Regions from separate parts of the Paenibacillus sp. FSL R5-0810 genome, predicted to be linked through region 1. Evidence: a T-box and tRNA genes for the amino acid it is inferred to sense, from the RefSeq annotation. Region 1 holds a T-box; the other holds one or more tRNA genes.
What was found. A T-box is a leader RNA that pairs with one kind of tRNA and senses whether it is charged. The one in region 1 lies ahead of MKX76_RS15350 (arginine--tRNA ligase), so its partner is inferred to be a tRNA-Arg.

Region 1 (6,151 bases):
TTACATCCGGCTTGGCGTAGGCAGCCCGAGGACGTCCAGCGCATCGCCCAGCGTCTCTTTAAACACCGAGGTCAGCCATACACGGAATTGGAGGACCTCCTCCTCCGCCTTCAGGATCGGGCATGCCGAATAAAAATTGTTAAACCATGAGCACAGCTCGTAAGTGAAGTTGCAAATGGCGCTTGGAGACAGCTCGCGTCCGGCCGTGACGAGGGTGTCCTGCCAAGTGCTGATGTGTCTCAGCAAGGCGTGCTCGGCTTTTTCCATGGCAGGAAAATGTACAGGTCTTACTGGCTCCACACCGGATGCCTTCGCTTTATTCAGGACGCTCAGGGCGCGTGCATAGGAATAGAGCAGGTATACCCCCGTATTGCCGGATATTTCGGTTGCCTGCTTCAGATCAAATACGACCTCGGTCTGAAGTGCAAAGCGAAGCAGATAGTAACGGATGGAGGCGATCGCGATTTCGCGGCTGGACAGTCCGTTTTTATCCGAGCGGGTCTCCTCAATGACCTTCTCCACCTGTCCGATGAGCTCCGTAATTTTAATACCGATCCCTTGACGCCCGGACATCGCGTAGGAGGCCTTGCCGTCACTCGTATCAATCCCTAGGTCAGCAGCAGCCGACGGACTGAGGGAAACGACCCAGTAACTCACATGACGGAGCTTCTCCGCTTCCTTGACGAACCCCAGGCTTTCGAGCGCCTGCTTGACCATCGCCTGCGGATATTGCTGCCTGTAATCAATAACATTGATTACCATAGTGGCTTTGCCGAACGGCTGCTGCTCGCCGTCAGCGCTTGTTGTCCACACATGCTCCGTAAATTTTTTGTAGGCAAAATCCTTGGCCAAAACCCCGTATTTCCACAAGTGGTACGCGATGTCCTTGGCCGTGTAGGTCAAAATGCCGTTGGAGCGGACAAGCACCTTATCCATGCTGTGCTCGGCCTCCGGATTTCCCGCAGCGTCTTCGCCGCCGGATTGCTTCAGCACCCAGCATCCAGCCAGCCTGCCCTCGGTTTCCTGCTGGAACAGCGGCGTATTCTTCAGCAGCTCGAATGCATAATCCCAGAAGCCCTCTCTTACGATGCTGCTCTCCCACACCAACAGATCATACTCGATGCCGAACTGCTTCATCTCCTCCAAATGCTCTTTAACGATCCGCTCCGCCACGAGGAGTCCGATCCACGCCAAGTTCTGGTGTCCTTCCTCCAGAGCGTGAAGCACTTCGGTTCGATGCTGCACGAGCGAAGGATCCTGCGTATAAGCCCGATTGGTGGCAGAGTATACATCCCAGCAATAATCCCCGAACCGGGCATGCTCTTGTGTGAGCGGAGTATGAAGAAGACCGACGACCGTATCTGCCAGCTGATTCCCCAGATCGTCGATATAGTTATGGACCTCGACTTCATAACCGAGCCTTCTCATCAATCTGACCAGCGTGTCGCCGATACAAGAATTTCGCAGATGGCCGATGTGTGCCGATTTATTCGGGTTGATGGATGTGTGTTCAATGACGATTTTTTCATCCGGGGCAGCCGGCAGCTCGAAACGCAATCCCGCCCACGCCTCCCAGCGGATGCGGAGATTCAGAAAGCCTGGTGCCGCTACCTCAACGGAAGCTATAAGCTCGAGGAATGGCTCATGCTGCTGAAGCTCCTGCTGAATCAGCCCGGCGATTTCAATGGGTGCCTTGCGCAAAACTTTGGCAAGCTGCATGGCGATGTTGGTCGCATAATCTCCATGCTCCATGCTGGCAGGCTGCTCGATACGGACCTGTACGGAATCCGGCAGCTTCGTGCCGAAGCTTTGGCACACCTTGTTTACGGCTTGTTCCAGGCTTTCAATGATAAAGTGACTTAACATAATGGTGAAATCCCCCTTTTAACAGTGACAACCATGTCTGAAAAAATAAAAAAAGTCCGCGTCTCCTAAGAGACGAGGACTTATGCTCGCGGTACCACTCTTGTTGTCAACCCCTGAAATTGGAAGGCTGACCCCTTTGCTACGATAACGGTGTAAGCCGGGTCACCCTACTGAAAGTTTCGGATAACCGTCTCCTGGGCCCGTTTCACTGGCGGCTTCGTACCGGTTCCCACCTGTCCCGGCTCGCTTGGACTGAAGCGCGTGCAGCTACTCTCCCAATCACAGAACTTCAAAATGATCGAGTTTTCCATATTATAACCAATCTGCTTCGAAAAGCAATACGATTTTTATTTCACCGCAACCAGCAGCGCGCCGACAGCAATCAGAGCAACGCCGGCTGCGTTGATCCAGGAGATTTTCTCACCCAGAAAAACAAAAGCAAGAATGACCGCCATCACGACGCTCAATTTATCGATCGGCCCTACCTGCGATACTTTGCCGTACTTCAGTGCCAGGAAGTAGAACAGCCATGATAAGGCACCGGCGATCCCGCTGAGCACAATGAAGCTGAGCGCCTTTTTTTGCGTTAGAATATCGCCGAGCTGCGAGAATTTCCCCTGAACCGCTATGACCCCGAGCAAGAACAAAGCCATGATGACCGATCGTATAGCGGTTGCGGAATTCGCGTCGATGTTCTGCAGGCCGATCTTGCCGAAGATGGCCACGAGCGCAGCGGCTACGGCAGACAGCAGCGCGTATATAAGCCACAAAGGCATACGCATCCTCCTCTTTTATGTATGTAGCTTGGCATCACTTTCGAATCTGACAGGGATTCTTTTTTTATAGTATAGGGTTATTGGGAAAAAGCCATTATTTTTTAATTTGGGTATCCCATGGAACGCAAAAAGGATCCCAAGGAACGCAAAAACACCGCCCTAAGGCGGTGTTATCTTTACGTCCCAGAAGGGATTCGAACCCCTGACCGACGGCTTAGAAGGCCGTTGCTCTATCCAGCTGAGCTACTGGGACACATTTTTTTCAAGCAAAAAATATATTATCATATGCTCTGGAATATTTCAACTATATATTTTTGAGAATAGAAGATTTTTGATGCGATTAGATTATGACTAGGCAATCCGGGGTTATATTGATAAAATACGGTTGCTCTTTACTTGATCGGTGATCCCGATCCCTCTAAGTAAGAGAAGGAACCCATGGAACCCGCGCTTTTTTAATCTTGGCGGTACATATGCTATAATCAACGAATATTAAAAACAGGACTAGAAAGGAGGTGTCCTTATCAAGGACTCTTACTCCCCCGAACAAGAGGATAAGAACATCATCCTGTTTCCGAAGACGCTGGATTATTATCAGATTCAGCTAACGGTTATGCTCGAGAATGAACGGTACGGCGAAGCGATGGAGGTGCTGCGGTTTCTGCTGCAATGCAGCGGACAGAATGAGCGGAACTATGAGGAATGGCGGGCCCTTCTGGAATGGCTGGAGGCAGCCTTCCCCGAAGCAGCCGTGCCCCGTGAGAATGATGCCGATACCGAGGAGATCGACGATCCGGACGAAGCGGAAATGACCCGCCAGATGGTTAACGATAAGGTAGCACAGGATGCAGGATATGCGGATAAACTTCTTGCTTCGGTCATGAACGGACCTTTGACCGAGCAGACGATCCTTGCGCTTGAACAGCTGGCCTATCTGGACCGTCCGGAAATCGATGCGGCTCTAGCGGATTGGCTTAGCGAGACCCCGCTTCATCCTCTGCTCCAATTCCGCGTGCTGCAGACGCTGCGCAGACGTGGCATGGAAGGGAGCGTAACGCTTAAGAGAGGACAGGAGGCCGTCGAAATCGAGATTGACTCGGTACCGCTCGATCCATCGGAATTCCCGCCTGCAATAACGAAAATATTGGAACGCGTTGCCGATCAGACAGAGGTTCACGAGCCGACGCTGTTTTATTTCGCTCAGGAATTATGGTCGCAGTTCATTATGGCCATTTACGGAACCTTGGATTACGAGTCCATGCTCGACGAGGATGAGTCTACGCTCGATATTTGGGCGGCAGCATTGCACGACATCGTGTCGGAGAGTTTAAAAGGGTTCCGGAATGAGGACGAAATCCGGCCGTTGTACGGAATTACGGACACCATGCGTTTTCGCTATGAGGGAGCATACCGTTCGTTAAAGCAATTCGTAGCTGCCGGGGCGGAGGAATAGGCAGAGATGGAAAACGTTTACGGTATCGCTCCATAAGGGTACGCCCTTGAAAAAGCATGTAATGTTGTTTATACTATAGTGGTTATTCGGTACGTGATAGATTATTGCGCCGACCACGTGAACTATTTTGGAGGGGAAAGCATAAATGAAAGCAACTTGGGAAAAAATAGAGAAGAACCTTGGCGTTCTTGACGTTGAGGTTGATGCGGATCGCGTTGCGGCCGCCCTCGACAAAGCTTTTAATAAAGTAGCGAAACAAGTAAATGTACCTGGATTCCGTAAAGGTAAAGTACCGCGCCCGATCTTTGAAGCTCGTTACGGCGTAGAGAGCTTGTATCAGGATGCAATCGACATTCTGCTTCCTGAAGTATACAGCGAAGCTGTTGAGCAAGCGGATATTTTCCCGGTAGATCGTCCAGAAGTAGAAATCGAGCAGTTCGCTAAAGGCGAAACCTTCAAATTCAAAGCGAAAGTAACCGTGAAGCCAGAAGTTAAGCTTGGCGATTACAAAGGACTTGAAGTGGCTGCTGTAACAGCTGAGGTTTCGGATGAGGAGCTGAACCAAGAGCTTGAGCGCCTGCAACAGCGTCATGCTGAGCTGGCTGTCATCGATGAAGGTTCGGCTGAATCCGGCGACATCGTCGTGATCGATTTCGACGGTTCCGTGGACGGCGTTCCTTTCGAAGGCGGACAAGCCGAGCGTTATTCCCTGGAGCTTGGAAGCAACACCTTCATCCCTGGCTTTGAAGATCAAGTGATCGGCATGGCTACGGGTGACTTCAAAGACGTGGAAGTGACATTCCCTGAAACCTACCACGCGGAAGAGCTGGCCGGCAAACAAGCGGTCTTCAAAGTGAAAGTGCATGAAATCAAGCGCAAGCAGCTTCCTGAGCTGGACGACGAGTTCGCTAAAGACGTAAGCGAGTTCGATACGCTTGATGAGTACAAGGAAGATCTGAAGAAGCAGCTTCTGGCCCGCAAAGAGCAGGAAGCTCAAGGCGTCCGCGAGAATGAAGTTGTTGAAAAAGCGGCAGCTAACGCCGAAATCGATATTCCGGAAGCGATGATTCAATCCGAAGTTCAGAACATGATGCGCGATTTCGACAACCGTCTTCGCCAGCAAGGCATGAACCTCGAGATGTTCCTCAGCTTCTCCGGCCAAACCAATGCGGATTTGGAAGGTCAGATGAAGGACGATGCCGAGAAGCGCGTTCGCAACAACCTTGTGCTTGAAGCGATTGCGAAAGAAGAGAAGCTTGAAGTTTCCGAAGAGGAAATCAACAAGGAACTGGACAATATGGCTGAAACGTACAAGCGTTCCGCCGAAGAAATCCGCAGCATCCTGTCTGCCAACGGTTCCCTTGACAGCCTTAGCGAAGAGCTGCTTCTCCGCAAGACGATTGATTTCTTGCTGGAAAACAGCGTAGAAGGCGCTCCAGTTGAGAAGAAGGAAGAAGCTGCAGAAACTGCGACTGAAGAATAATAACAACAGGCGGCTGCCGAAGCTGCCGTTACATGAGATAGGGCACGTACTTTATGCGTGCCTTATTTTTACCTAAGAATAGCCAATTTTCAACTAAATGTGACATGAATTGGTTATTTTTTCGACATACATAATGAGACAAGTTGGCTGGATATATTCCTAGCGAAGTTCATAGAATGTAATCAGGGTTAAAAAATGACATTGCGCTTTGAACATGTTAGAATAACTTTTGTAACGCATAAGTAAATTTTCAAGGAAATGAGGTTGGTCGCATGAGTCTTGTACCTATGGTGGTGGAGCAAACCAGTCGAGGCGAAAGATCCTACGATATCTACTCAAGATTACTGAAGGATCGCATTATATTCCTCAGCAATGCGATCGATGACGATGTAGCCAATCTCGTCATTGCCCAGCTGCTCTTCTTGGCTGCGGAAGATCCGGAGAAAGACATCTCTCTGTACATCAATTCTCCTGGCGGTTCGGTGACGGCCGGGATGGGTATATATGATACGATGCAGTTGATTAAGCCTGATGTGTCCACTATTTGCGTCGGCATGGCCGCCAGCATGGGCT
Region 2 (6,151 bases), 1.5 Mb from region 1:
CGCGGCATCCAGCTTCTCTTTATCAAGCAGAGATTGGCCGATTTCATGCCCTTGCGCCTTGAGGAAGGTATACGTCAATCCGCCGCCGATGATCACGTTGTCGGCAATGTTCAGCAGGTTGTCGATGACATCGATTTTGTCCTTAACCTTCGAGCCGCCGATAATCGCCGTGAACGGACGATCCGGATTCGAGAGGGCTTTGCCGAGAACGGACAGCTCCTTCTCCATCAAGAGGCCGGATACGGCTGGAAGATGATGAGCAATACCTTCAGTAGATGCATGCGCACGGTGTGCTGCGCCAAACGCGTCGTTCACGAACAGATCGGCAAGCTCTGCGAACTGCTTCGCCAGCTCCGGATCATTCTTCTCTTCACCTGGATAAAAACGAACATTTTCAAGCACCAGCACGTCGCCGTTTTGCAGCTTTTCGACCTGCGCTTTTACCGCTTCCCCTACAGCTTCGTCCGCTTTTGCTACCGGCTTGCCCAGCAGCTCGGACAGACGCTCGCTCGCAGGATTCAGACGCAGCGATTCGACAACCTCGCCTTTCGGACGGCCCAAATGGCTCGCCAGGATGACCTTGGCGCCCCGCTCCACCAAATATTGAATCGTCGGCAAAGTTTCGCGAATCCGAGTGTCGTCTGTAATTTTACCATCTTCGAGCGGTACATTGAAATCGACGCGGACAAACACCCGTTTGCCGCTTACTTCTACGTCACGCACACTTTTCTTGTTCATCTCCACGTTCCTCCTAACAAAATGTTCTCCCTCGCCGGGCAGCATGCCGCTGCTCTCGTTTCTCTCTCTAATCGCCCGCCAGAGCCGGCTTCTCTCGCTACTTCCCAGTACTCTGGCATGAAAACAGGTTAAAACCATGAACCAAAGAGGAGGCCCGTAAACGGAACTCCTCTTCGATTGGTTGGCTGGATCAATTACAGACCTTTGCTTGCGATGTAAGCAGCGAGGTCAACGACACGGTTGGAATAGCCCCACTCGTTGTCATACCAGGAAACAACTTTAACCATGTTGTCGCCAACAACCATTGTGGAGAGCGCGTCGATCGTGGAAGAAGCAGGATCGCCATTGTAGTCGCTCGATACGAGCGGCTCGTCGGAGTAGTTCAGGATGCCTTTCAATGGACCCTCAGCAGCTGCTTTCAGCGCTGCGTTAACTTCTTCTTGCGTAACGTTCTTGGACAGCTCAACAACGAGGTCCGTTACGGAAACGTTCTTCGTAGGTACGCGCATTGCCATACCGTTCAGCTTGCCTTTCAATTGCGGCAGAACCAGGCTAACCGCTTTAGCAGCACCTGTTGTGGAAGGAATGATGTTCTCTGCAGCTGCACGAGCACGACGCAGGTCTTTGTGCGGAAGGTCAAGCACTTGCTGGTCGTTCGTGTAGGAGTGAACGGTAGTCATCATACCTTTCACGATGCCGAACTTCTCGTCGAGAACTTTAGCGAATGGAGCCAAGCAGTTGGTTGTACAAGAAGCGTTGGAGATGATGGTGTGGTTAGCAGCATCGTATTTCTCTTCGTTAACGCCCATAACGATAGTGATATCCTCGTCCGTAGCTGGAGCGGAGATAATAACTTTCTTAGCGCCGCCTTTCAGGTGAGCGGAAGCTTTCTCTTTCGCTGTGAAGATACCCGTGGACTCAACAACGATTTCTACGCCGTACTCAGCCCAAGGCAATGCTTCAGGGTTGCGCTCAGCAAATACTTTGATCTCACGGCCGTTTACAACCAGTGCGCCTTCTTTAGCTTCAACGGTTGCATTCAGTCTTCCGTGAGTCGTGTCATATTTCAAAAGGTGAGCCAGCGTGCTTACGTCCGTCAAATCGTTGATTGCAACGATTTCTACTTCGCTGTTGTTCAGCGCAGCACGGAACACGTTGCGTCCAATACGTCCAAAACCGTTAATACCTACTTTAACCATGAGTAGTTCCCTCCATATTTGTAAAATTAATATATTCAAGACCGACCGTTAAGCCGATCAAGACAACGGGATAAAGAATAACGAGGCCTTGCACCTGTATGCTTGCCGGACCTTAAGGTTACGATGCCGCTGCATCGATCTCCTTCTCTACCTCCAGCGCAGCCGCCTCATCCGTAACGAGGATATCCTCGTGCCCGAATTTCAGCACGGCATGAATCGCTTTGCCTTTGCTTCGGCCGCCGGCAATGCCAATGATCGTCTCCGTCTGCATGATGTCCTCCAGCCGGAGCCCGAGAGTCAGCATCTTGTGGACAACCGCGCCTTCCTCGCTGAAGTAGTATCCGAAGGATTCGGCAATCGCCCCATCCTGCTGGAGGCTGCGGATCGAGTCCTCGTCCAGCTTGCGTCTTCTGGCCATTTCCATCGCGTCGCCGATCCCGTGGATAATGATCCGGGAACGTCGGATGACATCCACAATCTCCTGGATGTGCTGATCCTGCACTAGGGATTGATAGGCATCCTCGCTAAGGAGATCAGGCACGTGCAGCAGACGATATTCGGCACCCACGCGCTTTGCCATCTTGGAAGCAATCGTGTTGGCCTGAATTTCCATGCTCTCTCCGAGACCGCCGCGTGCGGGCACAAACCATGTGCCTTTCAGAGGCCCTGCCGCAAGCGGTGACATCTGCTCCGCGACTTCGGCGAGCGTGGATCCACCCGTGACGGCGATCGTATCGCCGTTCTCGACGAAGCTTAGCAGTGTTCTTGCTCCGGCACGTCCGAGCTCGCGCTTCACTTCCGGAGAGGATTCACTGTCACCGGGAATGACGACAACCTTGCGGAGTCCGTAGGCCTTCTTGATCTTCTCCTCAAGCTCGACCAGCCCGAACAAATCCTTCATGAGCGGCTCCAGTTCTTCGAGCAGACACAGTCCTGCATGGCTGATCCGCATACCGAGCGTCTCAATCTCGATCAGTCCCTGCGCTTTCAGAAGATCGGTTTCAGCCCGCAGAACCCGTTCCGTCATCGATAAGGATGACGCCAGCGTTCGTCGGCCGACCAGCCCGGACAGCTTGATCTGATGGAGGATCGTGTACCTTCGTTTAAAGGTGTCCATCAAATCGGGCAGAAGCTGCTCTTGTATTTCTAATAGGTTACGCATGCATTCCACTCCTGCAAACTTTCGTCTCGGCTCTTCTATCGGTTGGACGTAAAATGTCCCAGGATAACCTTTTAAGTCCCACCCCTATTCTAACCAATAATGATGCAGGTTGCAAGTGTCCGAACGTATATTTCTCTGCAACCATCATTCTTATACATTATGGCCAAATCGAAACCTCTCTATATATCAAAACAATGTTTTATCCGCTCTTGTGTTTTTCTATTAGATAGGGTATAATCATCTTCGTTGCTGATTTTTTATATGCGCCCGTGGTCCAATGGATATGACGTAGGCCTCCGGAGCCTGAGATCGAGGTTCGATTCCTCGCGGGCGCGCCATCTTTAAATTTTCTCATATATGAATTACCCGAAAGTGCCCATGACGGCTCTTTTTTTTGCCCAATAGTTTGACTATCTTTGACTTTTTGATTAAAATTGTTTATCATGTGGGTAATACGGTAACAGTATTTATTAGTGATGCACTTAATGAGGAGGTTTTTCACGTGAGTTTTATACCTATGGTCGTTGAACAAAGCAACCGCGGCGAGCGGGCATACGACATCTATTCCAGATTGCTGAAAGACCGCATAATCTTCCTCGGCTCCGACGTCAATGACGTGGTCGCCAATTCCATCATTGCCCAAATGCTGTTCTTGTCGGCAGAGGATCCGGAGAAGGATATTCACCTTTACATCAATAGCCCTGGCGGTTCGATCACCGCGGGGATGGCAATATTCGATACGATGCAATTCATCAAGCCGGACGTCTCGACCATCTGTGTCGGTATGGCCGCCTCCATGGGTGCATTCCTGCTGAATGCAGGCGCTAAGGGCAAGCGCTACGCGCTGCCGAACAGCGAAATCATGATTCACCAGCCGCTTGGCGGCGCACAAGGTCAAGCAACGGATATCGAAATCCGGGCACGCCGCATTCTGAAGATGCGCGACAAGCTGAACCGTATTCTTGCCGAGCGCACCGGCCAACCGCTGGAGCGGATCGAGAAGGATACCGACCGCGACTACTTCATGACGGCTGAAGAAGCCAAAGAATACGGTCTCGTCGACCAAGTGTTGGAGAAGACGCCTTCGCAAGGACTATAAGAAGCAATACATGCAAAAGGCATGCACACGTAAAGGTGCATGCCTTTTTTCTTATGTCTGTATAGAACATAGTGACCAACCCCAATGGTTATTTCTGGTATAATTGCATTGTTGATTCCTAATATACAGGGAGGTCCTTATGATCGGCTCTAAAATATCCTTTGTTTTCATGCTCGTGCTCGTCCATCTTCCGTTTCTGATCATGAACCTGGAGCGTGCCGTTTCCGGCGCCGATCCGCATGCAATTCATGGAGTTGCCTCCATTGTTCTTGTCCTTCTGCTTCTGTTCTCCGGTTTTGTGATGGGGTATACCAATCAGACATTCTACCCCCGCTGGTTCTCGGCTTATTGGCTCGTCGGCGTGTTCTTCATGGTCGTCGGCTACTTGCTGAAGCTCTACGTCGTTCTCATTCCATTCGTCCTTCTCTACGCCGTCCCCCTTTACGGGCTCGTCCACTACACCGGTCACTCGGAGGAGACGGTTTATCCTCTTGTCCATGCGGCCGTTGGTTGGGGAGCCGGTATAATTGGTTACGGAATTGGACATTCCCGCTTCAGACGGAGGGATCCTCAACAAGCAACATGAGATTCCATCGGATCCCTTCAGGATGGATTCGTAATTGGTTCATGAGCTTGTGAATGCCCATATCCGTCTGATTAGCTATACCCAACTGTGATGCAGACCCCTCCGCCATGCCCTACGCATACAAAAATCCCTTGGCCGCTAGGCCTGAAGTTAACCTCAGGCTGCGATCCAAGGGATTTCTTTTTGTATTCCGGCACATTGTTGCATCTTTACATCACAGTGTATCAAACGGTCACAGGCCTCGCGCCCCCTAGGATTCAGTTATCCCATGGTTCAGAACCTGCGGTTCCCATCCTTATTTCCATTCCTTCAGCTTCAATTCAAATTCAGGGAAGCCGTAGGCATAAGCCGTGTATTCATACAGCTGGAAGTACAGGACCACGGCGTTATCCTTCAGATAGAATTCCGCATCTTCCGGAACTCCTTCGAATCCGCCAAGGTAGCCCCCGCCCTTCTTCAACTCGCTCAAGACGCGGTTGTCGAGCTTCTTCTTCTTGCCCTTCAGGTCGATGAAATCGCCAAGCTTCAGCAGCTTTCCATCCTTCAGGGAGAACGTGAAGCTGTTCTTGAAGGTCATGCCGTGCGCGCCGCCGAGATAGGAATAATCATGCGCCGTAACACTCAGCAAGCCGTCCTTGTTGTAGTGGACCACAAAATTGCCTTCGAAGGCATAAGGGAAGCTGTCTTCACCCGGAGGAAGCTCCTTGATGCTTTCCTCTGCGCGGGCGATCACGCTTTCCGCATGCTTTTTCAATACGCTGTTGATTTGAGTTTGGGCCTCGCCATTGCTTAGGCCGCTGACAACCGGATAACTCACAGCAGCTTCCACGCCCTGGATCGTCTTCTTCAACGTTTCCGATTTGATCGTTAGATCGCTCTGCTTCTTCGTCAAGCTGAGCGTCTTCGAGGACGGACTCCATTGTCCCTGGATCCCTAAGTATTCGCTGACCGTCTTGAACGGCAGATAGAGCCGTCCGTTGAGGATTTGACCCCCAGGCTCTCCGGCATAGAGGCCGTTGACCAACAAGCCGATTTCCTTCGAATCATACACAACGGCACTTAGTTGATGATAGCCGGCGTTCAGGGTATACGTACGGTTTTTCGAATCATATTTCAGGGGCATTCCCGCCGCATCCCGGAGTACGGTTGCAGGGATATAAGTAACTCCGTGCAGAAGGACTCCCTTCTGGGATAGGGTCTTGCCGTTCCATTTCAATGTCACTTCATTCTTCTTCGCTACGTTGTGGCTGGCGGAAACAGAGGGCTTCGAGGGGCTTGCATCGATGACCTGTCCGTTCAAGCCAAGACTTCCGAGCAGGACGCCAGTTGCAATAATTGTTGCGCATACGCGAAATTTGGAATTCATA

Region 2: it encodes a tRNA-Arg, which carries the amino acid that the T-box ahead of MKX76_RS15350 (arginine--tRNA ligase) is inferred to sense. The anticodon was not compared.

The regions. Positions count from the first base shown of each region.
Region 1 covers NZ_JBBOCF010000001.1:3,382,019-3,388,169, reverse strand. Annotated here, with positions in the region: gene MKX76_RS15350 (arginine--tRNA ligase) at 1-1,866, opposite strand; T-box leader at 1,932-2,158, opposite strand; gene MKX76_RS15345 (EamA family transporter) at 2,214-2,642, opposite strand; tRNA gene MKX76_RS15340 (tRNA-Arg) at 2,822-2,895, opposite strand; gene MKX76_RS15335 (hypothetical protein) at 3,256-4,095, shown strand; gene tig (trigger factor) at 4,241-5,578, shown strand; gene clpP (ATP-dependent Clp endopeptidase proteolytic subunit ClpP) at 5,851-6,151, shown strand, end outside.
Region 2 covers NZ_JBBOCF010000001.1:4,915,367-4,921,517, forward strand. Annotated here, with positions in the region: gene MKX76_RS21770 (phosphoglycerate kinase) at 1-738, opposite strand, end outside; gene gap (type I glyceraldehyde-3-phosphate dehydrogenase) at 933-1,937, opposite strand; gene MKX76_RS21780 (sugar-binding transcriptional regulator) at 2,056-3,099, opposite strand; tRNA gene MKX76_RS21785 (tRNA-Arg) at 3,363-3,437, shown strand; gene clpP (ATP-dependent Clp endopeptidase proteolytic subunit ClpP) at 3,602-4,198, shown strand; gene MKX76_RS21795 (hypothetical protein) at 4,338-4,784, shown strand; gene MKX76_RS21800 (PdaC/SigV domain-containing protein) at 5,080-6,150, opposite strand.